DNA from 3 places in the Enterobacter sp. I4 genome. Region 2 is predicted to be linked to each of the others. Evidence: predicted binding sites of a transcription regulator. Region 2 holds the regulator's gene; each other region holds the start of a gene.
What was found. The regulator Fur, encoded in region 2, represses iron uptake genes when iron is present. The targets are predictions, from matches to a motif close to ATAATAATGAGAACNACTATCAA.
Positions count from the first base shown of each region.

Region 1 (4,643 bases), on a different contig from region 2:
GCCCGGTGTAGCGAGCGCCGACTCCCAGCGTTACTCCCCTCAGCGACGTGCCCTCAAAGGCGTAATCGCTCCAGAGATTAAAGGCGTTCTCAGGCACCTGCGTCGGTCGTTTGCCCCGGTATTTGTCATCTTCGGTGTTGATGGCATGGGTGTAGGCGTAGTTGGCAATCAGCGTCAGGTTATCCGTCGGACGGCTGATGGCGGACAGCTCCGCGCCTTCAGATTCCACTTCCCCGGTCTGGCGATAGTTGAGGAAGCCCGGATCGCTGGTGACCACGTTTTTCTGACGAATTTTAAACACCGAGGCGGTAAAGGTGGTTGCGTATTCCGCCAGCAGGTATTTCACCCCGCCCTCAACCTGTCTGCTGGTGGTGGGCTTAACCGCCTTCGCGGTCAGCGTGCCCTGCGGCGATACCGGAGCGAATCCTTCCGAATAGCTGATGAACGGCGACAGGCCGTTGGCAAAGGCATAAAGCGCGCCCAGTCGTTTGGTGAGGCGATCCTGCGATACCCACGCTTTGTCACCGTTTTGCAGATAGCTGGTGGTGACCGAACGGTAGTCGTCATAGCGCAGGCTGGCCAGCACGTTCAGCCCGCCGAACTCCACCTGATCCTGCACGTAATATCCGTTCTGCTGATAGCTCAGACGGTTTTTCTGCGCGGTAAACAGCCCCAGCGCGCCGCTGTCGATCTGCGAATAGTCCGGATGGCGCATATCAATGCCCGGCGTGGCCGAGGCGTAGCGGTAGCGGAAGTGACCGTTCAGCTTCTGATAGTCAAAGCCCGCCAGCAGATGGTGTTTCCAGTCTCCCAGCGCGACGGTTCGGGTGACCTGGCTGTCTACGTTGACGCTCTGCAAATCTTCATCCGTGGTATAGGCGAAGCGGTTGAGCCGGTATACCTCGCTGCCCGTGCCGGTGGAGTAGGCGCTGCGCTGATGGGTGTCCACGTCAAAGTAGCGCGCCTTCTGGCTAAAGCCCCAGCCGCCGTCAAACGCATGTTCAAAGCTGTAGCCCAGCATCCACTGGCGCTGCTTAAAGCCGCTCCACTCGTCGCCGGCATAGTCACGGCGATCGGCGTAGGTTGACCGCAGGTAGCTCAGCGGCAGCGGGTCTGACGGCGTCAGGCTCGGCGTGTTTTGCGCCAGCGCGTCAACGGTCAGGCGCGTGCTGGCGTCCGGCTCCCAGGTGACGGAAGGGGCCACCAGATAGTTTTCATAGCGCGCGGTGCGCGCCTGTTCGTCACTCTCCGTCGCTTTGCCCAGCAGGCGATAGCGCCAGTCGCTGCTGGCTATCTGCCCGGTGGCGTCCAGATAGCCCTCTTTCAGGCTGCGGTTTCCGGTGTTCAGGCCCAGCTCCGTTTTCGCCTCCTTCTGCGGCTTTTTGCTCTGGATATTGACCAGCCCGCCCGGCGAACCGCCGCCGTAGAGCACGGATGATGGCCCTTTCAGAATATCAACGCTCTCAATCAGCAGCGGATCGATTCGCGCCTTGGTGTTCCCGGTGACGTTGTAGGGAAGCTGCAGGCCGTTGTAGAACTCCTGTTCAACGTTAAACCCGCGGATCTTGTATTCGCTCATGTAGGAGGTGCTGCCGCGCACCTCCGTCGAGACGCCGGGCGCATAGCGCAGGATCTCGTTTACCGAGCGGGCCTGCCGCTGCTCAATCTCTTGCGCCGCAATGGTGTTGATCGCCTGCGGGGTTTTGCTTTCCGCTACGGCTGACTTCGTGGCGCTGTTGGTCCAGGCGGGAAGCGCGCTGCCCTGCTCTGTTCCGGTCACCAGGATGGTGGATTCCTCTGCGAAAGCCTGCGTCTGCCCTGCCAGCGTGACGGCGCCCGCCAGCGCACATACCGCAAAACGTGAAGTACTCATGGTGTCGTCTTGTTATTAGATGATATTGGGAATGGCAATTATTATCATTCCCATTAACAAAGCAATATGGGCGGTGAAAAACAGGCGTTTGTATTAAGTTTCGCCATGGCGTGCCGATAACCCTGAGATAGTCTGTCATTTATCGAGGAGCCTTCTGGCGTGAGTAACTACAGTGCGCAGTTCCTGAAACAAAATCCGCTGGCGGTATTAGGGGTGTTACGCGACCTGAAAAAAGGTGAGGTGCCGCTGCGCATCAGCGCGTCAGCCAGTCAGTTTATCAGCAAGATCCTGGACGTGACGGCGGAGCACCTGATCGTCGATCTCGGCAGCCGGGATTATGAAAACCGCGTCGCGCTGGAGGCAGAGAATCTCTCGGTAATGGCCGAAACGCACGGTGCAAAAGTCGAGTTTGTGCTGCCTCGCCTGACCGCGACGGCGTATCAGGGCCTGCCTGCCTTTATGGCCCCGCTGCCCGCTAACCTCTGGTTCGTGCAGCGCCGGGAGTATTTTCGCATCAGCGCCCCGCTTCACCCCGCCTATTTCTGTAAGGCAAAAATGCCGGACAAAAAAGAGATCCGCTTTCGCCTTTTCGATCTGTCGCTGGGCGGTATGGGAGCGTTGATGGATACGCCGAAGCCGGAAGGCCTGGTGGAAGGCATGCGTTTTAGTCAGATTGAGCTGGACATGGGCGGATGGGGACGCTTCTGGTTTGACGCCCAGCTGATTGCCATCGGCGAGCGCAGGGTGGTGGACGGCAAAAACGAAACCGTTACCACGCCGCGCCTCAGCTTTCGCTTCCTGAACGTCGGGCCCGGTGCCGAGCGCGAGCTCCAGCGCATCATCTTTTCACTGGAGCGTGAAGCGCGGGAGCGCGCGAATAAAGTGCGCTGAAGGACGTCGGGCAGCGTGCTGCCGCCCGACAGCGGCGTTACATGGCATCCATCGCTTTCTGTACTTTCCAGATATAGCGCGGAGCCTGTGCCGACGGATGATTCTTCACAACGTGGTCGAAAAATTCGTCTTTATCCATATCGTTAATCTCTTCAATCGCCTCTTTGCGATCGGACGAGAAGGTCCTGAGCAGCGCTCCGGCACCGTTAACGTACGACACCACCAGCGCATACTGCATGACCTCCGGATCTTCAATGCCCTTCAGAATGCCATGTTCCAGAATGCTCAGGTAAGCCGTCCCCATAGAGATATTACGCTCCGGGTTTTTCAGCTCGCTGGTGGACGGCTGCCCCTTCCAGCCCATGTAGCGATAAACCTCTCTCCCTGCCGTCGAGGCTTTTAGCTGCATCAGCCCCACCGCGTTCGATTTACTCACCAGCGTCGGGTTACCGCCGGATTCCACCGCAATGATCGCCGTGACCAGACGCGGGCTGACGCCCCAGGCCTTTCCGGCTTGTTCGCTGATCGGCATCCACTGCATGGCCCGCTTCACCGGGACTTCAGGGTTCCAGGGGGGATTCTGATAATCATGTTTTGAACTACAGCCAGCGAGCAGCACAATCAAAAAAGCAAACCATCTCAATTTCACGTCATCTATCCTTATAGCCGGTCATCGCGGTACGTCGCCTCTTGTCGCAGGCGACGGATAAGCGGCATGATATAGACAATTAGATTCTCATTCAGCAAGGAATTGCCATGTCTCAGTTTCATCTCATCGCCCCGTCGGGCTATTGCATCAACCAGGAGGCGGCGCTGCGGGGCGTTCAGCGCCTGCTGGAGATGGGCCATCAGGTAGAAAATCAGACGATTATCCCCCGCCGCATGCAGCGTTTTGCCGGTACGGAGGCGCAGAGGCTGAGCGATATCAACGGCCTGGCGAAGCTGGAAGGCGCAAACAACATCGTGCTGGCCGTGCGCGGCGGCTACGGAGCGAGCCGGCTGCTGGAGAGCATTGACTGGGCCGGGCTGGCGGCACGCCAGCAGCAGGATCCGCTGCTGATCTGCGGGCACAGCGATTTCACCGCGATCCAGCTCGGCCTGCTGGCGCTGCATAACGTCATCACCTTTAGCGGCCCGATGCTGGCCGGCAACTTTGGCGCGCCGATGCTGGATGCGTTTACTGAGGAACATTTCTGGCGCGCCCTGCAAAACCCGACCTTCACCGTCGAGTGGCAGGGCAACGGACCGCACTGGGAGTGTGAAGGCCAGCTGTGGGGCGGAAACCTGGCAATGCTGGTGTCGCTGATTGGCACGCCGTGGCTGCCGCAGATTGAAGGCGGGATCCTGGTGCTGGAAGATATCAACGAGCACCCGTTCCGCGTCGAGCGCATGCTGCTGCAGCTGTACCACGCCGGGATCCTCGATCGCCAGTCGGCCATCGTGCTGGGCAGCTTCAGCGGCTCAGCCCCGAACGATTACGATGCTGGCTACACGCTGGAGACGATGGTTGATTTCATTCGCTCCCGGCTGGATATTCCGGTGATTGCCGGGCTGGATTTCGGCCATGAGCAGCAAACCGTCACGCTGCCGCTGGGCGCGCAGGCGATTCTGAGGCACGACAGGTCGGGCAGCCGGTTAACCATGCACGGTCATCCGGTCTTAAAGGCATAAAAAAGCCGTTATTCCCCCTCAATAAAACGCAGATGTCGTTGTTAATATGTTAGGGTTTTAATAACAGCGTTCACATTGAGGTGGGAGTAAGACGACATTGGGTGCCACAGCGATAATCAGTCTTTTCATTCTGGGTTCCATCCTGGTAACCTTCAGCATTTTATTAAGTTCATTTTCATCGCGTCTTGGCATACCTATTCTTGTCATT
Region 1 covers NZ_JALBUO010000001.1:1,786,671-1,791,313, reverse strand. Annotated here, with positions in the region: gene MOQ06_RS08520 (TonB-dependent siderophore receptor) at 1-1,873, opposite strand, end outside; gene MOQ06_RS08515 (flagellar brake protein) at 2,033-2,764, shown strand; gene emtA (membrane-bound lytic murein transglycosylase EmtA) at 2,802-3,413, opposite strand; gene ldcA (muramoyltetrapeptide carboxypeptidase) at 3,521-4,435, shown strand; gene MOQ06_RS08500 (potassium/proton antiporter) at 4,533-4,643, shown strand, end outside.
Region 1: a site for Fur is predicted at 1,893-1,915, ahead of MOQ06_RS08520 (TonB-dependent siderophore receptor). Genes of this name have one in related genera too.

Region 2 (4,643 bases):
CTTACGCGGCAAGGCGTAACTCAGAAAATCCCCAATATTACCCTTTTCATGTAGCACAGAGTGCAGTCCTGCGTGATAGCTGTTTCCGCAGGGTTGCCAGTTCTGCTATTATTGCCCTTATCCGTGGACAATTTGCGCCACCATACCATTAAGTTTCAAGAGGTTATTTTACTCATGGCAATCATCGGCATTTTCTTTGGCAGTGATACCGGCAATACTGAAAATATCGCAAAAAACATTCAAAAACAGCTCGGTAAAGACGTTGCTGATGTGCATGACATCGCCAAGAGCAGCAAAGAAGATCTCGAGGGCTATGACATCCTGCTGCTGGGCATCCCGACCTGGTACTACGGTGAAGCGCAGTGTGACTGGGATGATTTCTTCCCGACGCTGGAAGAAGTCGACTTCAACGGCAAGCTGGTTGCCCTGTTCGGCTGTGGCGATCAGGAAGACTATGCTGAATACTTCTGTGATGCGCTGGGCACCATTCGCGACATCATTGAGCCACGCGGTGCGGCAATTGTCGGCCACTGGCCAACGGCGGGTTATCACTTCGAAGCCTCTAAAGGCCTGGCAGATGACGATCACTTCGTTGGCCTGGCGATTGACGAAGACCGTCAGCCAGAGCTTACCGCTGAGCGTGTTGAAAAATGGGTTAAGCAGATCCGCGAAGAGCTGAACCTGGACGACATTCTTAACGCCTGATTTCCCTGCGGCGCAGCTCCGGTTGCGCCCGTTTTCCAGGTTATACCGATTAAATTAATTGCTACAAACTTTTAACTTTTTCGTTCAGACCTGTACAATATCCCCCTGGTAAAAAGTGGGTGCCATCGAACAAGTTTGTTGGTGATACCACGTTTTTATAAGCATACTTTGCTTGAGACTTGCAGTTTTCATTTAGCCATGGCAGTTCTATAATGAGACGCATTATCCCAAGTGCATTTTCTGTCACTTCTTCTTTAGAAGTGAATCGTTTAGCAACAGGACAGATTCCGCATGACTGACAACAATACCGCATTAAAGAAAGCTGGCCTGAAAGTAACGCTTCCTCGGTTAAAAATCCTTGAAGTGCTTCAGGGGCCAGACAATCACCATGTCAGTGCGGAAGACCTTTACAAGCGTCTTATCGATATGGGTGAAGAGATTGGGCTGGCAACCGTCTATCGTGTGCTGAACCAGTTCGATGACGCGGGCATTGTTACTCGTCATAATTTCGAAGGCGGTAAATCCGTGTTCGAGCTGACTCAGCAGCACCACCACGATCACCTGATCTGCCTCGATTGCGGCAAGGTCATTGAATTTAGCGATGATTCCATTGAATCACGCCAGCGTGAAATCGCCGCCCGTCATGGCATCCGCCTGACTAACCATAGCCTGTACCTGTACGGTCACTGCGCTGAAGGTGATTGCCGCGAAAATGAACACGCGCACGACGCAAAATAAGTTAGCGTTCATACTCTGAGCCAGCCGAAAGGTTGGCTTTTTTTTGCCCAAAAAAAGCCCGGTGGCGCAGCGCCACCGGGGAGGATAACAGCAGGTTACTTACCGTTATTGCTTCGAATGTCTTCCCAAATCTTGTCGCAACGCTTCGCCACTTCCTGATCGTTACCCGTTTTACGCGCCTGAATGCAGGCCTGATAGTCCATCACGCGAACGGTTTCCTGCTTGGCGAACTGCTCGTGCGCCTTGTCTTTTTTCAGCACGTCCAGCACGCTCTGGCAGGCTTCAATCTTCTCAGGCGAGCCTTGCGCGGTATTGATGCAGGCGCTATACGCCTCCTTCAGGCGAGAATCTTCCTTTGGCGCCGGTTCCTGCGCGCACGCCACCAGCCCCGATGCCAGCAGCGCGACGATTACGATTTTTTTCATCATATTTAGTCTCCGGTTCGGCGGGAGCTAACCCGCCGGACTCTTCATCAGAAGATGGTGAATGGCGCGATGACCATGAACTTCACGTCACGTTCATCCTGGAAGATGTTGCCGTAACCGCCCGCGTAGCTCGGGATATCGGAGTGGTTGTCATACTGGGTGAAGTGCAGCTTAAACATCGTGCCTTTCGCCCGGCCTTCCTGAAGGGTGTAAATCGCATCCAGACTGTATGAAGACTCCTTCAGACGGTAGTTCGGATCGTAGTAAGCGTCCGGCGTCGCCATATCCCCCGGCTTCGCGTCCCAGGCGTACGCGTAGGATGCCCCTACAGCCCAGCCCGGCAGGTTCCAGTTCTTCAGGTCATACATCGCGCCGAAGAAGACCGCTTTTTCACCGTCGGCGTTGAAGTCAGAGCGGTTATCCCACCAGATGTCCAGGCGACCGTTGGAGGAGGCGTAGGTTGGCGTCATACGCTGCAGGAAGTAGCCCTGCTGCCCTTCTGCCTTCACCCACGTCCCTTCCAGACGCAAATCGACCTGGCCTACCTTGTAGCCGAAGGTCAGCGCCTGCAGCCAGGCCGTACCGTCATAGATATCATTTACGCCGCCATCGCTGACCTTATCGCGCGTACCGTAGAACTGGTAGCTGGTGCTCAGCGGGCTGCCTGCGATATCAAATTTGTAGCTGGCTTTCGCAAAATACTGATCGATATAGCCTTCAGCCTGACCAAAGGCGGCTTCCAGCACCAGATCGTTTTTGAAGTCATACTTCGCGCCGAGCGAGTGGAGATAGTCGACCTTTGTTTTTTTATCGTTTTGATAGAACTTGTCCATCTCAATGTGCCACGGCGCTTTGTACTCGTTGGTCCACATATAGGAGAAGCTCAGCGCACCCGCATCGCCGTAGTCAAAATTAGCGCCAGCTTCCGCCCCCTGATAGGTACCCGGCATAAAGCTCCAGTGCGGGGCTAACAGCGTCTGGCCGGTTGGCTGAATATAACCACCACGCGCCCAGACCGGGCCATATTTGAATTTCGCAGCCGCTTTATACAGGCTGATGCCGCTTTTATCCCCGGACCAGTCTTCTTTATAAGCTTTGTTGCTGGAGGAGAAAGCAATTTCATTCGGGTGGCCGCTGTCACCATTTTCCGCCATTTCAATTGCCGTAAATGCCGCAATATCCAGACCGAACATATCGGCGGCATATCCCGACTGGAAATCCAGATTGGCGTTCCAGGTGGAGTGAGAAAGGTTGGTTTTGTATTTATCTTCAGTGACGTCTTTACGGTCACGCTCACGCTGCCAGTAATAAATACCGCCCGTGAGGGTAGAATCTTCGATGAAACCGGCTGCTTTTGCTTCTGGCGCAACCACCAGACCCGACATTGCTGTCACACCGGCGATAGCCAGCGCCAGCGCACTACGTTTGCCACTGAACGTACGCATAGATTATTCCTCTTTGACGAATTAAAACGCCTTAAACGGCGAAAAATAAAAAGACCAAACGGTCAGGGGTAGTCAGAAATACCCTCGAATTAACTACCGTCTTTAGGTTATTTTTCGCGACGCGAATTATCAATGCTTTTAATGAGGCAAAAGTCAGTATTATGACGAAGTGCACATATTTCGTAGCGGCTTGTAACAATTACCGCGGAGTGAGCGCTGGCGGGGAACAGACGCGTTTTCAGTAAGTAACAAGGTAATGAAGAATTTATTTTAAGCGGATTCAGTTTTTCATAAACAGAGAAACTTTTTTCAAAAAAATAAGTAGCACCACGTTGACCTGCATTTTTTATTTATACTTTTTCCCCCTTTGCTTAACGACATGATCGTTAAATAAAAAAACGCCGCATTACGCGGCGTTTGTTTCTCATTGACCAGTGCAGCGTTATTATTCGCCGATCTTAGTCCAGGTATCGCGCAGACCCACGGTACGGTTAAATACCGGTTTTTCAGCCGTGCTGTAGCGGCTGTCCAGGCAGAAGTAACCTTCACGTTCGAACTGGAACGCTTTACCGGCTTCAGCGGCTTTCAGAGACGGTTCCGCGTAGCCCTGTTTGATGACCAGCGATTCCGGGTTGATGGTGGCGAGGAAGTCTTCCGCCGCGCCAGGGTTCGGCACGCTGAACAGGCGATCGTACAGGCGGATCTCAACCGGCAGCGCGTGCGTCGCGCTCACCCAGTGAATAACGCCCTTCACTTTACGTCCATCCGCCGGATCTTTGCTCAGCGTCTCTGCATCATAGGTACAAAAGATAGTCGTGATGTTACCTTCTGCATCCTTCTCCACGCGCTCGGCTTTGATCACGTAGGCGTTGCGCAGGCGAACCTCTTTGCCCAGCACCAGACGCTTGTACTGCTTGTTCGCTTCTTCACGGAAGTCAGCGCGATCGATCCAGATTTCACCGCTGAACGGCACGTCACGGGTGCCCATTTCCGGTTTGTTCGGATGGTTTGGCATAGAGACCATTTCGCTGCCGCCGTGATAGTTTTCGATGACCAGCTTCACCGGATCGATAACCGCCATCGCGCGAGGCGCGTTTTCGTTCAGATCTTCACGAATGCAGGATTCCAGAGAGGCCATCTCAATGGTGTTGTCCTGCTTGGTGACGCCGATACGTTTGCAGAACTCGCGAATGGACGCGGCAGTATAACCACGACGACGCAGGCCCGAGATGGTCGGCATGCGCGGATCGTCCCAGCCTTCAACGTGCTTGTCGGTTACCAGCAGGTTCAGCTTACGCTTGGACATCACGGTGTATTCCAGATTCAGGCG
Region 2 covers NZ_JALBUO010000003.1:543,611-548,253, forward strand. Annotated here, with positions in the region: gene ybfE (LexA regulated protein) at 1-19, shown strand, start outside; gene fldA (flavodoxin FldA) at 175-705, shown strand; gene fur (ferric iron uptake transcriptional regulator) at 997-1,443, shown strand; gene chiQ (ChiQ/YbfN family lipoprotein) at 1,539-1,868, opposite strand; gene chiP (chitoporin) at 1,916-3,313, opposite strand; partial or broken gene MOQ06_RS21845 (hypothetical protein) at 3,439-3,507, shown strand; gene glnS (glutamine--tRNA ligase) at 3,759-4,643, opposite strand, start outside.

Region 3 (4,643 bases), on a different contig from region 2:
AGCAGAAGCAGGCTGTCGCCGGGTAAAAATGAGGCTGGCAGTAGTCCATTCTCCAGAAACAGCGTCGCGAACATCACGAAATAGACAATCCCGACGACGTGCGGGTCCGCCAGCGCGGCAAAATCGTGTTGCCAGAGCGCCGTGATGATATTTTGAATAACAGCCATGGACTTTCCTGTGGAACAGCAGATATAACGCTATTGTACTCCCAAATTGGCCTGTCGGGGTTGATCGCAGGCGCATCTCATACAGACTTTTCCGCTTGCGGTGTTCAGAATGGCGTCCGGGGCGTACATTTCAGCCAGCACTTTACACGATGCGCTCAAATCCTGCCGATAAATCCGCAATTAAATCGTCCACATTTTCCAGCCCGATATGCAGGCGGATCAGGGTTCCTTCGAAGTCCACTTCGCCGCCCGGGCGCAGTGCCGCAATCTGTTCCGGCTGGTTAGGCAGGATCAGGGATTCGAATCCACCCCATGAATAGGCCATGCTGAAGAGGGTAAAGTTATCCAGATAGCGTGCCAGCTCGGCGTCATTGAGCCGCTTTTTAAGAACGAAAGAGAACAGCCCGCTGCTGCCCGTAAAGTCACGTTGCCAGTATTCGTGTCCTTTGCTGCCTGCCAGCGCCGGATGGTTAACGCGCTCCACCTGCGGGTGCAGGGCCAGCCACTGCGCGATTTGCAGGCTGCTCTCATGATGCTGGCGCAGGCGCACGCCGAGCGTGCGGATACCGCGGCTGGTCATGTAGGCGGTATCGGCGTCCACCATCTGCCCCATCAGGTAGGCATTTTCACGCAGCTGGTCCCAGCAGCGGGCGTTGGAAACCGCCGTGCCAATCATGGCGTCGGAGTGACCAATCAGGTATTTGGTGGCCGCCTGAATGGAGATATCAACGTCAAACTCCAGCGCTTTAAACAGCACGCCCGCCGCCCAGGTGTTGTCGATCATCACGATCGCTTCCGGTGCTTTACTGCGCACCGCCTTCACGATGGCCGGGACGTCATGGACTTCCATGGTGATGGAGCCGGGAGATTCCAGAAACACCACGCGCGTGTTGGGCTGAATATGGTCGGCAATGCCGGCCCCAATCAGCGGATCGAACCAGCTGGTGGTGACGCCGAGCTTGCTGAGGATTTTGGTGCAGAAGTCCTGGCTTGGCTCGTAGGCGGTATTGGTCATCAGGACATGGTCGCCCTGTTCCACAAACGCCAGGATGGTATTGGCAACCGCCGCCGCGCCGCACGGGAACAGCGCGCAGCCCGCGCCGCCCTCCAGTTCGCACATGGCCTCCTGCAGCGAGAAGTGGGTTAGCGTGCCGCGACGACCGTAAAACAGCCCGCCCTTCGCGCGATTGCGCGTGGCGATTTTTTTATCCTCAACGGTATCAAACACCAGCGACGAGGCGCGCTGTATCACGCTGTTGACCGAGCCCTGGGTGTATTTTTTGCTGCGTCCTGCCTGCACCAGCGTGGTCTCAAGCTGCTTCTTAGTCATGTTCGCCAACCCTATTTTTATACGTCTGGACGTCCAGACTACCACGATTGCAAAAATGTGCATCCGCATGCTTATCGAATAAGCAGAAAATATTATTAAAAATACGCATAAAAAATTTTTACTGCGTAAGCGCAAGGAAAGTGAGCGAAAATTACGGCACTATGTAAATACTAATGAGAACTACTATCAATTCGACGACGTTTTGATATTATTACGTTCAGATTTTGTGATTTGCGTCCTGGAGATACAGAGTGGGTAATAATTTGATGCAGACGGATCTCTCCGTTTGGGGCATGTATCAACATGCTGACATCGTAGTTAAGATTGTGATGATCGGCCTGATTCTGGCGTCCGTGATCACCTGGGCTATCTTCTTCAGCAAGAGCGCCGAACTTCTTTCACAAAAGCGCCGCCTCAAGCGTGAGCAGAAGCAGCTGGCAGAAGCCCGCTCTCTGGATCAGGCTTCTGATATAACCTCGTCCTTCCATGCGAAAAGCCTGACCACCCTGTTAGTGAACGAAGCTCAGAACGAGTTGGAACTCTCCGCAGGCAGTGAAGATAACGAAGGCATTAAAGAGCGTACCGGCTTCCGTCTGGAACGTCGCGTTGCTGCCGTTGGCCGTCATATGGGCCGCGGTAACGGCTATCTGGCGACTATCGGCGCTATCTCCCCGTTCGTCGGCCTGTTCGGTACCGTCTGGGGCATCATGAACAGCTTTATCGGCATCGCCCAGACGCAGACCACTAACCTGGCGGTGGTTGCGCCGGGTATCGCAGAAGCGCTGCTGGCAACGGCTATCGGCCTGGTCGCCGCTATCCCGGCGGTCGTTATCTATAACATCTTTGCCCGCATGATTGGCAGTTACAAAGCCACCCTGGGCGACGTTGCCGCGCAGGTTCTGCTGCTGCAAAGCCGCGATCTGGACCTGAACGCCAGCGCCGTTAAGCCGGTGCATGCGGCGTCCAAACTGCGCGTAGGTTGATTGTATGGCAATGCGTCTTAATGAAAATCTGGACGATAACGGCGAAATGCATGAAATCAACGTGACGCCGTTCATCGACGTTATGCTGGTTCTGCTGATTATCTTTATGGTTGCCGCGCCGCTGGCGACGGTGGACGTGAAGGTGAATCTGCCCGCGTCCTCCAGCCAGCCGCAGCCGCGTCCGGAAAAGCCTATCTACCTGTCGGTGAAGGCGGATAAATCCATGTTCCTCGGCAACGATCCGGTGACGGATGCCTCCGTTATTCCGGCGCTGGACCAGCTGACCGGCGGCAAGAAAGACACCACCGTCTTCTTCCGCGCGGATAAAACCGTCGACTATGAAACCATGATGAAGGTTATGGACACGCTGCATCAGGCGGGGTACCTGAAGATTGGTCTGGTCGGCGAAGAGAAAGCGGCCGCGAAATAAAACGAAGAGCTGGCGAAAGCCAGCTTTTTTTTGCGGTTAAGCGTGAGCGTCCGGGGATACCGCCGGTGCCTCTTCATTGAGCGCCACGCAGGTGACGTTTGATGTGCGGTAACGGCCTTCTGAAAGCCTGCGGGTCAGGCGCAGGGTAGCGGTCTCGCGGGCCAGCAGGTATTGATAGTTCGCCTCCAGCCGGCCGAGGAGCTTCTCCTTAAGCTCAGGACGCTGCTCGATAAGGGCGTTCATCACCGCGCCATAAATCTCCTCTTTGATCTGCAAGGGATAGATCTCCCGACGATTGTGCCATTTCAGGCGCACCAGCGCGGCCGGGATCGAAATCAGATCCTGGGTGATTCGCGTCATCTCGTCGTTTTTTATCTTTTTTAGCGCGTCGAGATTCTGCTTTAAGATAAATTCATCGCTTTTTTTATCATCTAAAGTCAAATAAACGTTATTATCGCTCTCATTATTCACGCTATTCTTCCCCCAGGTTATAAAAAATGGGACCGTTTTTTTCTCGGGTGATTAAATTAAGCCAAATTTCATTTCCGGCTTCGTTTATTTGCTGGGTTTTTTCGGCCATTATTTGACTTAGAGCCTGGGCATCTATTTCCCCTTCGGCCTGCAAATCATTTAGCAGATGAACAAACGCTTCGATCTTGATGGCCCGAAATAAGCGGTCTTTTAAATGGCGGTCGTGCTCTTCCAGCACCATATTACGGGATTTACCGGTACGCGAAACGCCAATTAATATGTCGGCTTCATAGTCGGAGAGTTTTCTTTTTCCTTGAGTGAAATTCGCCTCTTTATCTGCTTCCGTCGTAGGCTGTTCCACAGGCGTAATGTGGTACTTTGCCGGGACAAGATTGTCGGGCAGCATTTTAATTTCCTTTAATTTCAAAAAGGTGGGAATGGAAAAAGGGTGAGATTCGTTGACAATAACATGAGGCAATTTTAAAATCAAAAAAAATGGAGCCTACCCATGAACAGCATTTTCTTTACGGTTATAACGTTACTGTTACTGACCGCTGGCGTGCTTTTATTGATGCGAGAGTTTAATAAGCCGAAAGTGTCGAAAGATGCCGGTGAAGCACCGCAGCCAGAATTGATGTCCAAAGAAGAGGGCGAAGATCATTTCTCCCTGTTGATGAACGCCGTGACGCCGGTCTGGTACTGGCGGGTCAATCACGAATATATCGATTTTCTTCATGCGACAATAAAGCGCATGAAAATGTCCGACATTAATGATACGCCGGGGTTGTTCGACGCGCAGCGCCGCTGTAGCGACCTTAATTCGGCCGTTTATAAATATTATGACAATATCAAAAAGCGCTGTCTGAATGGCGAGAAGGTCTCATATTCCGATTTAGACGTATTAAACCTGCGCCAGTGTTTTCGCGAGTTTAGCCTGGAGGCCTACCCGGAGCTGGTGGGGCTGGTCTGGCCGGAGTACGCGCGCCCGCAAGTAGATCCTGATGAGGTGTAAGCGACCTCCTGGTTAGTTGTTGCAAACAGCCAGCGACGTTGAGATATACTGGACGCTGGTTTCGTTTGCAGACAGGATTTTATGGAACGCTTCTTTGAAAACGCAATGTATGCCTCTCGCTGGCTGCTCGCACCCGTCTATTTTGGTCTCTCCCTGGCGCTGGTCGCCCTGACGATCAAGTTCTTCCAGGAGATTTTCCACGTCCTGCCAAACATTTTCTCGGTGGCGGAAGCAGACTTAATTCTGGTGC
Region 3 covers NZ_JALBUO010000001.1:511,839-516,481, forward strand. Annotated here, with positions in the region: gene yghB (DedA family general envelope maintenance protein YghB) at 1-167, opposite strand, end outside; gene metC (cystathionine beta-lyase) at 310-1,497, opposite strand; gene exbB (tol-pal system-associated acyl-CoA thioesterase) at 1,749-2,480, shown strand; gene exbD (TonB system transport protein ExbD) at 2,485-2,910, shown strand; gene MOQ06_RS02430 (cytoplasmic protein) at 2,947-3,381, opposite strand; gene MOQ06_RS02435 (hypothetical protein) at 3,383-3,787, opposite strand; gene MOQ06_RS02440 (RNA helicase) at 3,890-4,393, shown strand; gene MOQ06_RS02445 (TIGR00645 family protein) at 4,475-4,643, shown strand, end outside.
Region 3: a site for Fur is predicted at 1,665-1,687, ahead of exbB (tol-pal system-associated acyl-CoA thioesterase). Genes of this name have one in related genera too.